2 regions of the Gordonia sp. NPDC003425 genome follow, and region 2 is predicted to be linked to the other one. Evidence: predicted binding sites of a transcription regulator. Region 2 holds the regulator's gene; the other holds the start of a gene.
What was found. Region 2 encodes HspR, which represses chaperone genes until heat shock. Its sites were predicted from a motif close to ANNTGAGTNNNNNNNACTCANNT; they were not measured.

Region 1: a site for HspR is predicted at 6,711-6,733, ahead of clpB (ATP-dependent chaperone ClpB). Genes of this name have one in related genera too.

Annotation. Positions count from the first base shown of each region.
Region 1 covers NZ_JBSFQI010000006.1:2,476-10,616, forward strand. The annotation lists gene ACWDTD_RS09050 (Smr/MutS family protein) at 1-15, opposite strand, end outside; gene ACWDTD_RS09055 (type ISP restriction/modification enzyme) at 888-4,100, shown strand; partial or broken gene ACWDTD_RS09060 (IS1634 family transposase) at 5,071-6,575, shown strand; gene clpB (ATP-dependent chaperone ClpB) at 6,812-8,141, shown strand, end outside.
Region 2 covers NZ_JBSFQI010000015.1:34,199-42,339, reverse strand. The annotation lists gene ACWDTD_RS16415 (extracellular catalytic domain type 1 short-chain-length polyhydroxyalkanoate depolymerase) at 1-107, shown strand, start outside; gene ACWDTD_RS16410 (TetR/AcrR family transcriptional regulator) at 155-748, opposite strand; gene dnaK (molecular chaperone DnaK) at 1,129-2,982, shown strand; gene grpE (nucleotide exchange factor GrpE) at 2,979-3,596, shown strand; gene dnaJ (molecular chaperone DnaJ) at 3,723-4,931, shown strand; gene ACWDTD_RS16390 (heat shock protein transcriptional repressor HspR) at 4,935-5,384, shown strand; gene ACWDTD_RS16385 (hypothetical protein) at 5,523-6,656, shown strand; gene ACWDTD_RS16380 (FAD-binding oxidoreductase) at 6,691-7,842, opposite strand; gene ACWDTD_RS16375 (amidohydrolase family protein) at 7,979-8,141, shown strand, end outside.

The sequences.
Region 1 (8,141 bases), on a different contig from region 2:
AATCGGATCGGCCATCTGCTGACCCTACGTCACCGTCGTCACGGTCTGTCTTTCCAGCTAGAGCGGGACTGCGCATCGGCCCAGAGCACGATGAGTTTCCTGAATAGCCTCGTGCGCACGAAGCGTTGCGATGTCTGACGACTCCAACGTCCCCGAAGTGGGCGCGAGCTGCGCGTTCCTCGAGCCCGTGTGTCGAGGGGGCGCGCAGCTTCTCCGCGTCGACGGGTGATGCGCACTGTCGCGGACCTGCCCTTCGCTGCAGCCTCGTGCCCTCATGTGCGGACTTGAGACTCCTGGGTTTCGCACCGGACCACTTTTCGCCTGGATGCAGCGTTTCTCGAGTCGGCCAGCAGACCTCCGTGGGGCGCGGGCGGCTGGATACTCGGCCGCGGTAGCGTCATGTGAGATCCAGAGCCGCACCGGATTATCTAAACCAATCTCGACCCCGCATCACCTGCGGTTCCCGATGGGGTTATGCGCACCACAGGCGTATCCACGGCTTGGTCAGGTCTTCCCCAACTGTCTCCGCCCGTCCAGTCGGCGAGTGTCTTGTGGCGACCCGTCGACGCCGAAGGCGCCCATCCAGCGGAGGTCGTAGATCTTGGCTCTACGGCAGACGAGTCTGGCGCGTCATCCAGCGTAACTGCGATTGCGAGCTACCCGAGGGGCTCGTAGCGGCCACTGCGACGAACCAAGCCGTAGAGGCACCGGAGATGCTCGCGCCAGAGCGGCGATGTCCCGAAGCGCTGGAACCGACTCGGTCGGCTGCAATGGCCATGTTTGGTGATCGGAGCCGTTCGTATCGGCGCAGAAACACGGGCATTCCTCACAGTGCTTCGAACCCCAACGCTAGTGTCGTGAACTGAAGTCATTGAGAGGATGTGTTGGTGGACGTAGCATCGGTGTCCGAATATATCGACGAAGTTCGATCGCAGTTGGTCAGTGGCCATGCCAAGGAACACGCCTACCGGCCCGCACATCAACGTTTGATGCGCGGATTCGACGACGTCGAGGCGATCAACGATCCTGCACGGAGCGCGCATGGAGCGCCGGACTTCATCTTCCAGCGCAAGAGCAATCGCGACATAATCTTGGGTTACGCCGAGGCGAAAGACATCGTCGGCATCGACCTAGACAAGGTCGAGGAATCCGAGCAGATGCACCGGTATGCGGGATACCAGAACCTCTATCTAACTGACTACCTCGAGTTCCGCTTCTTCCGTGATGGCGAGAAGTACAAGACGATCAGCATCGGGCAGGTAGTCAACGGTGTCCTCGTGCCCGCCCCAGAAGAATATCAACGCCTGATAGATGAGCTTCAGGCATTCCTGGAGCTACCACCTCAGAAGATTTCGAGCGGTAAGCGCTTGGCTGAGATCATGGGCGCGAAGACACGACGCATCCGTGACGATATCATTTCGTTCTTTAGCGAGAGCCCAAGCAAAAACGCGGAACTAGTCAAGATCTACGACTTGATGCGGAAGATGCTCGTCCACGACCTGGACCACTCTCGGTTCGCCGATATGTATGCCCAGACACTCGTTTACGGCCTATTTGTGGCGCGTTACAATGATACAACCCCTGAGACGTTTAACCGCGAGGAAGCTCGCAGTTTGGTTCCGAAGACCAACCCGTTCCTGCGACGATTCTTTGACCACATCGTAGGCCCAGACTTCGATGAGCGGTTGGGACGAGCGGTCGACGAACTCTGCGACGTGTTTCGAGTAAGCGATGTTCGGTCTCTAGTGCATCGGCATTTGCACGGATCCAAGGGGAGCTTGGATCGAGATCCGATCATCCATTTCTATGAGGACTACCTCGATGCCTACGACTCTGAGCTTCGCAGGGCGATGGGGGCGTACTACACCCCGTTGCCTGTTGCACGATTTATCGTGCGGCATGTCGACGGACTACTGAAACGGGAGTTCGGCGTCCGCAGGGGGCTCGCCGACTCATCGAAAATCAAATACAAGGTCAACGATGGCCAGGTTCGGAAGTTCAAAGATCCAAAGACAAGGCGAACGAAGACCGTCGTCGGCCAAGAGATGGACATGCACCGGGTCCAAATACTTGATCCAGCAGTTGGAACCGCGACCTTCCTCAACGAGATTATAGAGTTCGTCTATCAGGGCTTCAAGGGCAGCCAGCAAGGGCGTTGGCCGACATACGTCAACGAAGACTTGGTGCCGAGACTGAACGGTTTCGAGTTCATGATGGCCCCCTACACGATCGCACATCTAAAACTCGGTATGACGCTTGAAGAATCTGGCGTAGACACGCTCACAGATCGGCTACATGTGTACTTGACGAATACCCTCGAGGAGGGGATAAAGCACCAGCCTGATCTGTTCAGTTTTGGACTTGCGGATGCCGTCACCGAGGAGTCGCGGCAAGCGAACATCATTAAGAGCGACCGTCCTGTGCTCGTAGTGGTTGGGAATCCGCCGTACTCCGCACTGAGTAGTAATGACACGACCTATGCCAACAGCCTGGTCTCAAAGTACAAATTCGAACCAGGAGGCATCACCAAGCTTCAGGAACGTAAGCACTGGCTCCACGACGACTACCTGAAGTTTATCGCCTTCGCCGAGGATCTCATCGCTCGCAATGGCGAGGGGATCGTCGCAATGATCACCAACCACGGATACCTACACAACAAGACAACTCGTGGCGTCCGCTGGCACCTCGCGAAGACCTTCGACAAAATATATGCCCTCGACCTTCACGGAAACGTGAAGCGCAAGGAGATTAGTCCGGACGGCTCAAAGGACGAAAACGTCTTCAACATCCAGCAGGGCGTTTCTATTCTATTCGCGATCAAGCACAAAGAAGGAAGTGACGGTCTCGCCGAGGTTTTCAGTGCCGATCTGTTTGGCACGAGGGTAAAAAAGTTTGAGCATCTTAACCGAGACGCGATCGATTGGGAACCAGTCAAACTTGACAAAGAGTCGGTCAGGTTCACTCAAGTTGACACCACTGGAAAAGACGTCTACGACAAAGGTGTCAGTTTGAGGGACTTATTCATCGTGTCTAACTCGAGTATAGTGACTGCGCGAGACAAACTCGTGGTGGACTACGACGCCGACTCGTTACGCGATCGGATTGAAGCATTCGCTGATCCGGATCGTACCGATGATGAAGTGAGAGCGGCGCTATTCCCGACTCGTCGGCAGCGCAAGTACCCGCCGGGCGACACCCGAGGCTGGAAGCTAAATAATGCGCGGAAAGAGGTACGCAAGGACGACATCACTTCAAACATTCAACCTCTGGCATATAGGCCGTTCGACACGCGATATATTTACTACACGAGAACTATGGTCGACTGGCCTCGCATGGATGTAATGAAGCACATGACTGCTGGGCAAAATATCGGTCTCGTATATCGTCGTCAGATGCCAGAAGGTAAGTCCGCCAACTACTTCTTCATCACTGACAGCATCATCTCGGATGGTTTCATCAAGTCAGACAATAAGGGGAGTGAGACACTCGCGCCGCTCTACTTGTTCCACGAAGGGGCACCGCGTAGCTCAAACATGCGCGTGGAGAATGTGAAACACTTGCTCAAGAATGTGGACTCCGAGACCAGTCACGAGGACGTGCTTGACTACATCTATGGCGTAATGCACTCTCCTATCTACCGATCAAAATTCCAGGCACTACTCAAAGACGATTTCCCCGTCATTCCAGTGGCAGCCGATGAGGATGAATTCGAAGTATTTCGAGTCGCGGGCGCGAAGCTTCGTGGGTTACATCTTATGAGCGATCCGTCAGTTGAGGACTACATAACGAGCTACCCGGTAGTCGGCAGTGACACCGTCGATCGCTATGAGCTCATGGGTAACGATGTTTGGATCAACGACACCCAGTACTTTGGCGGTGTAGCCCCCGAGGTGTGGGAGTTTGAGATCGGCGCCTACGCGCCTGCGCAAAAGTGGTTAGAGCAACGTAAGCGACGGCGGCTTAGTAGCGAGGGCCTCGATCAATACCAGCGGATTATTAAGGTGCTGAGCGAGACTATAGGCGTGATGGAGGAGTTGTCAGAGTTCCCAGCCTCATGGGCAGGCGGGGCCGACGTGCTCGACGGCGGAAACGAGGAGTAAGAATTCCGCAGTTCTCGGCGGCCTTGGCACGTAGTCACACCAATTCCGCGTGCTCATCAGCGCTGAGAGTGATCACCATCCGGCGGAGCTACCCCGCCCCTAGGTTGAGCGCTCCAACGTGAAGGGCTCCGACATTGCGTCCCTGGAAAACTCTCTGCGTACTTTGCGGCATAACAACGCCGGTGCGCTGTTATGATCTCACCGTGGAGTGCGCCGACCATGACATCACTGATCGCGATGCGCTGATGGAGGTTTCGCGCTCAAGTTACTACGCGTGGTTGGGTCGTCAGCTACGTGATGAAACTCTCGGCGCGGCGGCATTGCCCGGGGTCTCAAAGTCAAGACCTTGACTCGTTGGGAGAGGTCGCGACGCTCCTACAAGTTTCCTCCCTGTTGCCTGCAGAAACGTGGTGCGTCCGTCTCGGGAATACAATGGCAAGATCAGGGACTCGAAGGCATCAGCCCTCCGCAGCTTGCGGGTCAACACGATTGTGGTCACGGGCGGCTATGTTCCCGTCAGACCGGGAGGGGCGAGACTTCTATCAAGGCTGTCTTGATTCTGTCTGGCCCTTCGATATCGCATAGCTGACGTGCGGTGAGAGATGGCTACCTATATGCGGCCGAGATTAGCGCTCGCGGCGCGTGTTGGGCTGGTTGCTGGCCGATCACACGCGTACTGGACTCGTCGAGGCCGCCGTAGATCCGCTTGGTTACATACGAAGTCCGTCGTACAGGCTCTTCGAAGTTGGCCGGGCATCGCTAGCAGCGGAATTGCTAAATGTTGGCCCGCTGGGCGCGGGTGCAGTGGAATCGTATCCGGCGGCGTGAGTTTTCGGTGTTACGGAACCCGCAGGCGACCTGACTTTTATCACCGAATCGGACATAGTAGACGCGTAGCGCGCTGACCTGGGGTGTTGTGTGGCTGGGCGGGTGGATTTGCGCACTAAGTGGGGTCTCGTAGGCTACGTTCGTGGCGTATGTACGGACGGTGAAGACCGCTTCGGGAGCGACAGCGGTGCAGATCGTGCACTCGTCACGACGAGGTGCCCGCGATATTGAACATCTTGGCTCGGCGCATGATGAGGCTGCGATCGTGGCGTTGAAAGCTGTAGCTGCGCGACGGATCGCAGGTGATCAGGAGGCCCTTGATCTGGGTGTGGGTGTATCGCCGGGCGGTACCGGCGCGCCGCTGCCGATCACCTCGTCGCGGATGAGTCACCTCTGCGACAGCGTGGCCGGGGTGTATGACGAACTCGGCTTTCAGACGGCGACCGGCGGTGAACAGGTATTTCGGGATCTCGTGATCGTACGGATCATCGAACCGACCAGCAAACTGGACTCGTTGCGGGTCTTGGCCGAGGCCGGGATCGAGACCGCGTCCTATCCCACCCTGAATCGGCGTCTGCCGATCTATGCCACGGCCGGGTGGCGTCAAGACTTGGCGGCCGCGTGCGCCGCCCATGCTGGTCTGGGGCCGGCCACGTTGTGTCTCTATGATGTGACGACCCTGTACTTCGAGACTGACAAGGCGGATGGGTTCCGCGAACCCGGATTCTCCAAAGGGCGCCGTCTTGAACCGCAGGTCACTGTCGAGTTACTCACCGACGCAACAGGATTCCCGTTGATGATGGAAGCTTTCGAGGGGAACAAGGCCGAGACGTTGACGATGATGCCCACCCTGACCGCGTTCATGACCGCTCACAAGCTGACCGATGTGACGGTGGTGGCCGATGCCGGGATGATCTCGGCGGCGAACATGAAAGCCATCGAGGATGCCGGGTTGTCGTTCATTCTGGGTGAGAAGATCCCCAGCGTCCTGTACCAGATTCAGAAGTGGCACAGGAACAATCCGAATTCCACACCCACTGACGGGTTGACCTTGACGCAGCCGCTGCCGGCGAACTCCAAGACCAGCTACCGCCGTCACCGGGTGGTGTACTACCGCTACAGTGCCGATCGGGCTCGCCGCAGCATCGGCGGTATCAACGAGCAGATCGCCAAAGCCGAGAAGGCGGTGGAAGGCAAGATCCCGGTCAAACGCAATCGGTTCGTCAAGCTCGAGGGCGGTGACCGAACTGTCAACCGGGAGCTAGAAATCAAGGCTCGCACCCTGGTGGGTGGAAGGCCTATGTCACTAATATCGACTCTCCGACAACCGATTTCGTGATCGGCTCGTATCACCAACTGTGGCGGATCGAGAAGAGTTTTCGGATGTCAAAGTCCGACCTGGCCGCCCGACCTATCTTCGCGCGCAAGGAAGATTCGATCCGTGCCCACCTCAGCGTCGTGTTCGCAGCCCTTGCAGTGACGCGCATTATCGAAGCCCGTACCGGGTGGTCGATCAAGAAGTTCGTCACCACCGCCCGCCGCTACCGCACCATCACCATCCAGGCCGGACAACAGACCTTGACCGCCGCCGACCCACTACCCGAGGATCTCCAGGCCGCGATCAACGCAGTCGCCGGTACGCACTAATTGATAAAGTCAGGTTTCAACATTTGTCGATCACACGTGGACGAGCGTCTCAACATCTCAACATCAGCGTCCCGAGTCTCAACACTCGTCTGCCGGAGCAAACGTAGAGTGACTCAAGTCACAAATACCCTTTAAACCTGAGCGGAATGCACTCAACTCTGCGTGCGTTGCACACTCTGATTGGCCATAATTGAGCCATACAGACTTAAGAACACGTAGAGAAAGGTGCACACGAAGTGGACAGCTTCACCCCCACCACCAAGACCCAGCAGGCGCTGAGTGCTGCGGTGCAGGCGGCGGCCGCTGCTGGCAACCCCGACGTGCGTCCCGCCCACATCCTGGTTGCGCTGCTCGATCAGTCCGACGGCATCGCATCGCCGCTGCTCAAGGCGGTCGGAGTCGATCCGTCGAGCATTCGCGCGCAGGCCCAGGCGATGGTCGATCGGGCGCCCACGGTGTCGAGCTCCAGCGCCCAGCCGCAGCTTTCCCGCGAATCGATCGCGGCGGTCAGCGCTGCCCAGCAACTTGCCACCGAACTGAACGACGAGTACGTCTCCACCGAGCATCTGGTGGTCGGCCTGGCCACCGGCGATTCCGATGTGGCCAAGCTCCTGCACAACGCCGGCGCTACCCCGCAGGCCCTGCGGGAGGCGTTTGTTGCCGTCCGCGGCAGCGCGCGGGTCACCTCCGAGGACCCCGAATCCACCTATCAGGCTTTGGAGAAGTACTCCACCGATCTGACCAAGGCGGCCCGCGAGGGCAAGCTCGACCCGGTGATCGGCCGTGACGCAGAGATCCGCCGCGTGGTGCAGGTGCTCAGCCGTCGGACCAAGAACAACCCGGTGCTCATCGGCGAACCCGGTGTCGGCAAGACCGCCATCGTCGAAGGCCTCGCCCAGCGCGTCGTCGACGGTGATGTGCCCGAATCGTTGCGCAACAAGACGGTCGTCTCCCTGGACCTCGGCTCGATGGTGGCAGGCGCCAAGTACCGCGGCGAGTTCGAGGAGCGGCTCAAGGCCGTCCTCGACGAGATCAAGGGCTCTGCTGGACAGATCATCACCTTCATCGACGAGCTGCACACCATCGTGGGTGCCGGCGCCACCGGCGATTCCGCCATGGACGCGGGCAACATGATCAAGCCGATGCTCGCGCGCGGCGAACTGCGACTCGTGGGTGCCACCACCCTGGAGGAGTACCGCCAGTACATCGAGAAGGACGCCGCCCTGGAGCGTCGTTTCCAGCAGGTGTACGTCGGTGAGCCGAGCGTCGAAGACGCCATCGGCATTCTGCGTGGCCTCAAGGAGCGCTACGAGGTGCACCACGGTGTGCGCATCACGGACTCCGCATTGGTCGCTGCTGCAACGCTTTCCGACCGCTACATCACCTCGCGCTTCTTGCCCGACAAGGCCATCGACCTCGTCGACGAGGCCGCATCGCGGCTGCGGATGGAGATCGACTCGCGCCCCGAGGAGATCGACGCCGTCGAGCGAGTGGTCCGTCGGCTCGAGGTCGAGGAACTCGCCTTGGAGAAGGAGACCGACGCAGCGTCGAAGGACCGCTTGGACA
Region 2 (8,141 bases):
GCGAGCGCAACCCCCGACTATCCGCGCTCGGTATCGTGCCCGAACCTTCGACTGCGCTCGCCGCCACCCCGACCATCTGGCAGTTCTTCGCGGCACATCCGCGCTGAATGAGGTCACCGCGCGGCAACGACCTCAACGGCCGTTGTAGTCGACGCTAACACACGTCCTCGAGGTCGGCTGCGGAGAATCCGAAGGCGCGCGTGACCCCGACCCGGACCATCTCCTCGGGGAAGGGGCTCGACGACGCGAGGCTCTGTTGCTGGATGAGTCCGTCGATCAGCGCCACCACCAGCTCGGTGTCGCGCTCGTCGCGGTCCGGTTTGGTGCGGCGGGTGACCACGTCGGCGAGGGCGATGAATTCGGTCCGCCGCTCGATGATCATCTGCCGCAGGGTCTCGTCGAACTGCGCCTCGAGGAGCAATGCGGTGCGTGCGTTCGACACCGTCCGACCCTCGGTGATCATGGCCAGGATGTAGCGCACGGTGCAGTCGACCACGAGGGCCGGGCTCGGCACACCCGCCGACGTCAGCAGCGGGGTGAATTCGCGGACGGCGATGACCCGGGTGTCGTCGTACGCGGCGGCAAGGGCGAGTTGCTGAAGTCTGAGGCGGGTGGGCGCGTAGTAGTTCACCGATCCGGAGGCGACACCGAGCAGGTCGTCGACCGCGCGGTGCGTGAGTGCACGGAGCCCGCTGGTGCCCACCACGCGGTAGGCGGCCCGGCCGAACTCGGTGCGTTTGTCGGACAAGACGGTCTCCTGACTGTCGGAAGATGTGCCCCCGCGGAGCCGACCAGACGTCAGTCTAGGGTCGCGCTCCCTGGTCACGGGGCCCGAGGCGTCCAGATCGGACAGTTGAGCGACCTGTGCTCAACTTTTTTCGGCGATCCGGGAACATCTCGCCGCGGGCCACGGTTACACCTAGCGAGAAACCTGAGTCTGGGAGACTCAAGTAGACTTGACGGTGATCGGCTCACCCAGTAGGACATGAGTCGGAGGCACTGAAGTCTTGGTCCCGGCGGTCTCGGACACGACGCAGGTTTGCACAGACCACTCCCCGCGGTCGTGCCGCCAGCTCGGCCCGGGGGCAGAACTTGGGTGCACACCCACAAACTAGGAGGAAACTACACATGTCTCGTGCTGTTGGAATCGACCTCGGCACCACCAACTCCGTGGTGTCGGTACTCGAGGGCGGCGAGCCTGCCGTCATCGCCAACGCTGAGGGATCCCGCACCACCCCGTCTGTCGTCGCATTCGCGCGCAACGGCGAGGTGCTGGTCGGTCAGCCCGCGAAGAACCAGGCGGTCACCAACGTCGACCGCACCATCCGGTCGGTCAAGCGTCACATGGGTGAGGGTGACTGGTCCGTCGAGATCGACGGCAAGAAGTACACCCCGCAGGAGATCAGCGCCCGCACACTGATGAAGCTCAAGCGCGACGCCGAGTCGTACCTGGGTGAGGACGTCAGCGACGCCGTCATCACCGTGCCCGCCTACTTCAACGACGCGCAGCGTCAGGCCACCAAGGAAGCCGGACAGATCGCGGGCCTCAACGTCCTGCGTATCGTCAACGAGCCCACCGCGGCGGCGCTGGCCTACGGCCTCGACAAGGGTGAGAAGGAACAGACCATCCTGGTCTTCGACCTCGGAGGCGGCACCTTCGACGTCTCGCTGCTCGAAATCGGCGATGGCGTGGTGGAAGTCCGCGCCACCTCCGGTGACAACCACCTCGGTGGTGACGACTGGGATCAGCGCATCGTCGACTGGCTCGTGGAGAAGTTCAAGAGCAGCGCCGGCATCGACCTGACCAAGGACAAGATGGCCATGCAGCGTCTGCGTGAGGCTGCCGAGAAGGCCAAGATCGAACTGTCCGCCTCGCAGAGCACCTCGATCAACCTGCCCTACATCACCGTGGACGCCGACAAGAATCCGCTGTTCCTCGACGAGCAGCTGAGCCGCAGCGAGTTCCAGAAGATCACCTCGGATCTGCTCGAGCGCACCCGCGCTCCGTTCCAGGCGGTCATCAAGGACGCGGGCATCTCCGTGGGCGACATCGACCACGTCGTGCTCGTGGGTGGCTCCACCCGTATGCCGGCCGTCACCGAACTGGTGAAGGAACTGACCGGTGGCCGCGAGCCCAACAAGGGCGTCAACCCCGACGAGGTCGTCGCGGTGGGCGCTGCCCTGCAGGCCGGCGTGCTGCGCGGTGAGGTCAAGGACGTGCTCCTGCTCGACGTCACCCCGCTGAGCCTCGGCATCGAGACCAAGGGCGGCGTGATGCACAAGCTGATCGAGCGCAACACCACCATCCCCACCAAGCGGTCGGAGACCTACACCACGGCCGAGGACAACCAGCCGTCGGTGCAAATCCAGGTCTATCAGGGTGAGCGCGAGATCGCTTCGCACAACAAGCTGCTCGGCAGCTTCGAGCTCGGCGGCATCGCTCCTGCGCCGCAAGGTGTTCCGCAGATCGAGGTGACCTTCGACATCGACGCCAACGGCATCGTGCACGTCACCGCGAAGGACAAGGGCACCGGCAAGGAGAACTCCATCCGCATCCAGGAGGGCTCGGGCCTGAGCAAGGACGAGATCGACCGGATGATCAAGGACGCCGAGGCCCACGCAGAAGAGGACCGCAAGCGTCGCGAGGAGGCCGAGACCCGCAATCAGGCCGAGTCGCTGGTCAACCAGACCGAGAAGTTCCTCAAGGACAACGAGGACAAGGTCCCCGGTGACGTCAAGGACAAGGTGAACGCGGCGATCGCCGAGGCCAACGAGGCGCTCAAGGGCACCGACATCGCGACCATCAAGACCGCGATCGAGAAGCTGTCGACCCAGTCGCAGGAGATGGGACAGGCCATCTACGCCGCATCGGCGGCGGACTCCGCGAACGGAGCGGCCCCCGAGGGCGGCACCGGCGGCGACGATGACGTCGTCGACGCCGAGGTCGTGGACGAGCCCAGCAACTCCGGGGACACCAAGTGACCCCTGAGGAGCCCGAGCTCACCGCCGTCGATCCCAACGAAGAGGTCGACGAACCGATCACGGTGACCGACCGGCGGCTCATCGATCCCGAGACGGGAGAGGTGCGCCGGCCGGCGCCGGGAGCGGCATCGGGCTCGGAGGAGGCGACGAGTGCGGCGACCGCCGAGGTTGCCGAACTCACCGCGGCCCTGCAGCGCGAACGCGCTCAGTTCGCCAACTACAAGCGGCGAACCGACGAGGAGAAGCAGGGGCGTGTCGCCTACGGAAAGCAGATCCTGATCGAGAAGCTGCTGCCGGTGCTCGACGATCTCGACCGTGCGCGCGAGCACGGCGACCTCGATGCCGGTCCGCTGCGGGCGGTGGCCGACAAGCTCACCGGGACACTCGAAGGTGAGGGCCTGGTCAAGTTCGGTCAGCCCGGCGACCCGTTCGACCCGGAACTGCACGAAGCGGTCCAGAATGACGGCAGCGGAGCCGAACCGGTGATCGGTGCGGTGTACCGCGGCGGTTACCGGTTGGGCGAGAAGGTGATCCGGACCGCGATGGTCACGGTCACCGACCCGGCCCCGGCCGATCAGTCGCAGCCGCAAGATCAAGGTAGTGGTGCACAATAGGCACCTGCACGTTGCCCGGTGGCGCGTCGGAGCACAGCGCACGACGCCCCACCGGGCATCAGCACAACAGCAACACACACAACCAGACAACTGAACACACATACTTACCGAAGGAGGTGACGTCTGGTGGCTCCACAACGAGAGTGGCTCGAACACGACTTCTACAAGGACCTGGGCGTTGCTTCTGACGCTTCGGCTGAAGAGATCAAGAAGGCTTATCGCAAGCTCGCACGCGAGCTGCACCCCGACGCCAATCCGGGGGACAAAGAAGCCGAAGAGCGCTTCAAGCGAGTGTCCGAAGCACACAGCGTGCTCGCCGACGCGGAGAAGCGCAAGGAGTACGACGAGACCCGCGCCATGTTCGCCGGCGGCCAATTCCGCGGGGGCGGAAACGGATTCCCCGGTGGATTCCCGGGCGGCGGCGGAACGCGATACTCCACCAACAGTGGTGCCGACTTCAACATCGGCGATCTCGGCGACCTGTTCGGCGGTGCCGGTGACTCCGGTGGTGGCGGATTCGGCGACATCTTCGAGGGACTGTTCAATCGCGGCGGCGGCAACCGTACGTCCACCGCGACCCGGCCTCGCCGGGGCAACGACCTCGAGACCGAGACGACGCTGTCGTTCAAGGACGCCGCGTTGGGTACCACCGTGCCACTTCGGCTGACCAGCCCGTCGCCGTGCACCACCTGCCACGGCAGCGGTGCCAAGCCGGGCACCAGCCCGCGGGTGTGCCCCACCTGCAACGGCTCCGGATTCGTCAGCCGCAATCAGGGCGCGTTCGGATTCAGCGAACCCTGCCAGGACTGCCAGGGCACCGGCTCACGGATCGACGATCCGTGCAGCGATTGCTCGGGCACCGGCGTCAAGGAACGCACCCGCACCATCAACGTCCGCATCCCCGCGGGCGTGGAGGACGGGCAACGTATCCGACTCGCCGGACAAGGCGAGGCCGGTCGACGGGGCGCACCGTCGGGCGACCTGTACGTGGTGGTCCACGTGACCCCCGACAAGGTGTTCACCCGCAGCGGGAACGACCTCAAGGTGCAACTGCCGGTGAGCTTCTCCGAGCTGGTGCTCGGCGCCACCGTCTCGGTGCCGACACTGGACGGGTCGGTCGGGGTGAAGATCCCGGCGAACACCACCGACGGCCGCACCCTGCGGGTCCGCGGACGCGGTGTCCCGCGTCGCAGCGGCGGCGCCGGCGACCTGCTGGTGACCGTCAAGGTCGAGATCCCACACAAGCTCGACGATGCCGCGATCGAGGCCATGCGCGCCTACGCCGAGGCGGAACGGGCGAGCGGATTCGACCCGCGGTCGGGATGGGGGCGATGAGCCATGGCACGCGAGGAATTCGAGCGGGGATTCGACACCAGCGGGTTTGACCGCGAGTTCGAGGAGTCCGGCGCCACCTTCATGATCTCGGTGGCCGCCCAGCTGGCCGGCATGCACGCCCAGACACTGCGGACCTACGACCGGCTCGGACTGGTCACCCCGCAACGCACCAGCGGCGGTGGGCGTCGCTACTCCACCCGTGACGTCGAGGTGTTGCGCGAGATCCAGCGGCTCTCCCAGGAGGAGGGCGTCAACCTCGCCGGCATCAAGCGGATCATCGACCTCACCAACCAGGTCGATGCGCTCCAAGAACGGCTGCGTGAACTGCAGTCACAGGTCGAGCAGGCCGCCGCCCGTCGTGGCGGCGACCTGGTGCCGGTCCCGCGCACCAGCGCGCTGGTGGTCTGGCAGCCGCGGCGTGCGCGACGGAACGACACGCGCCGTAACGACTGAGCGCCCAGCCGTCGACATACCCCGGAGAAGGTGTACCCCGCTCCCCGGTGGCCCATCGGCCACCGGGGAGCGCACGTTAGGCTGGCACCTCGACAGCGAACCGAGGAGTCAGGACCTGTGACACAACCATCGGGAGTGGTGAGGCCCGATCCCGTCGTCCTCGGCGTGTCCGTCGTCGGCGACGAGATCGCCTCGGTGGTGCGCCGCGCGGACCCGGGTTCCGGCGGCGACGAGATCATCGCCAGCAACATGGTGGATCTGCCCGATGCGTCGCCCGGGGCAGCGGTTGCGGCGATCCGTGAACTCATCGAGTCCGCGCCGTTCCCGGTCGACGAGATGACGATCTCCTGCGCGCAACCGCAGACCCGCGACTTCCTGGCGGCAACCTTTCGCCCGGGCCCCGGCAATCCCGCGTGGTACGCCGTCACCAAGGTGGAGGACCTGCCCCCGGCGATGGCCGCGGTGGCTCGCGCCAATCCGGCCGGCGCGGGTGCGGTCGCCGTGGTCAACCTCGACCGCCGCGGCGCCCCCGCGGTGGGTACCTGCATCGCCCTGATCGATCAGACCACCGGTGAGGTGCTCGGCGTTGCCGATCACAGTGACGCCGCACTCGGGGGCGACGCCGGCAACCTTCCCGTGACCGATCCCCAGGCCGCCGGCGCTGTGGCGGGCATGATCGCGCGGACCAACGGCGGCGGACGGCTCTGGTCGGTGGTCTGCACCGGTGCGGGCGCCGAGTTGCCGGGGGTCGCACCCGCGCTCGAATACTCGGTGCAGCGTCCGGTGATCATCGCCGACATGCCCGCCCTGGCGCTGTCGGCCGGCGCCGCGTCACCGCCGGCGCCCACCGCCCTCATCCCGGTGCCCCGGCAGCGGTCGTCGTCGTCGGGTCTGCGGTGGTGGCTACTCGGCGCCGCCATCGGACTGGCGGTTCTGCTCGGCGCGATCGGACTGACCGCGCTGGTCACCACCTCCGATTCGGGCGGGTCGAGTCCCGCCGCGACGCCGTCGACCGTGACGGTCACCGGTGAACCCGTCACGGTGACCCGCAACGGCGGCACCCGGACCGAAACCGAGACCGCGACGGTGACCGACACCGACGTGCGTACTACCACCGAACGGCCGCCGACGGTGACGCGCACGGAGGCCACCACGGTGACCGAGACCGAGACCGAGACGCAAACGGAAACCCGAACCGAGTACAGCACCACCACCGTGACCGTCCCGCAAGCGGGCGGCGCCGCAGACGAGGGCGGTACCGGCCAGAACTGACGGCGCCGACCGATGACCCGGCCCGGAATCTCCGCTAGTGCACCGGGTCGTGCTGAATGAGGCTGGCGCGCACCCCGGCGATGATCAGCCGCCGACGGGTCACCTCGATCATCTCCGCCGATCCGGCGATCAGCGCTTGATGGTCATCCCATGGCCCCGCCTTCGCCACCACGTCGGCCAGGGTCCCGATCTCATGCTCGATGCCGAGTTTCTCCGGTGATGCGATCGAGTCGATCCACCAGGGATCGTCGGCGTGCTCGGACACCGCGGTCACCCGCAGCCACGGATTGGTCGACGCGATACGGCGCAGCACGGCCAGATCGTAGAGTTCGCCGGGGTAGCGCATCCCGTAGTAGATGTGGGTGGCCGGGGCGTCGGCCCGCTTCGACATCTCGATCAGCAGCGCGCGCAGCGGTGCGAGTCCGGTACCGCCCGCCACCATGAGGACGTCGTGACCCGGGATGATGTGCAGCGTGCCATGGCTCTGGGCCAGCTGCCACACGTCGCCGACAGCGGATTCGTTGACGATCGCCGAGCTCACCGATCCGCCCGGCACCGACCGCACATGGAACTCGAGTTCGCCGGCCCGGTTCGGCGGGATCGACGGTGACAGATTGCGCCACAGACGCGGCCACTGCGGGATCTGCACCTCCAGATACTGACCCGCCGCAAAGCGGAGAGTCTCTCGGGAGACCAGACGCACAACCGCCAGGTCACGGGTGATCCGATACTTCTCGACCACCTCGGCATTCCACTGTGCGGGGCCCGGCGCCATCTGCGCCGCGCCACGCATCACGCCGGTCGCCAGCATCATCGCCTGCCCCAGCGCCCGTTCGGTCTCCTGGTCCCACTGGGAGCGCAGAATCGTGTGGAACTCGCCCATCAGGGCTCGGTACATCAGGTCGTAGTGCTCGGGAAGCACACCATACTTGCGGTGATCGCGGCCGAGCTGCGCGAGCAGATCCACCAGCTCGTCATGACCGTTGTCGGCCGGCACCACTTCGAGGACGTGATCGATCACGTGGAAGAAGGCCTCGCGCACGCTGCGCATCGCCGCGGGGAACAGTTCATGCAGGTCGGGGTCGATGGTGAAGAGCCGCGTGAACACGTTGCGGGTGAAGGTGTCGGGGTCGCGCCCGATCAGGTCGCGGGCATGGTGAAGCACGTTTCGAGAGTGAGTCGCCATGTACTCGACCTCCTCCTCTGCCGCAGGACAGGTCCATTCTCACACCGTCGCGCAAATCAGCCCGCGCATGGTCGGCGGGATGGCGCGCAACCACCACGTGATGTCATCGTGCGTCGTGTTGTGGCACTCTCGTCCTGTGAGTTACCCGGACGGCGTGATCGGGGGGATTGTCGACGCCCACGTGAATCAGTGGCATCCGCGTCAATCCTCCTGGCCGGTGTCGAGCCTCAACCGGCTGCGCCGCGGCCCCTCGCAACTGGGCAACAGGCTCTTCTCGATGACGCTGAATCGGGCTGCGC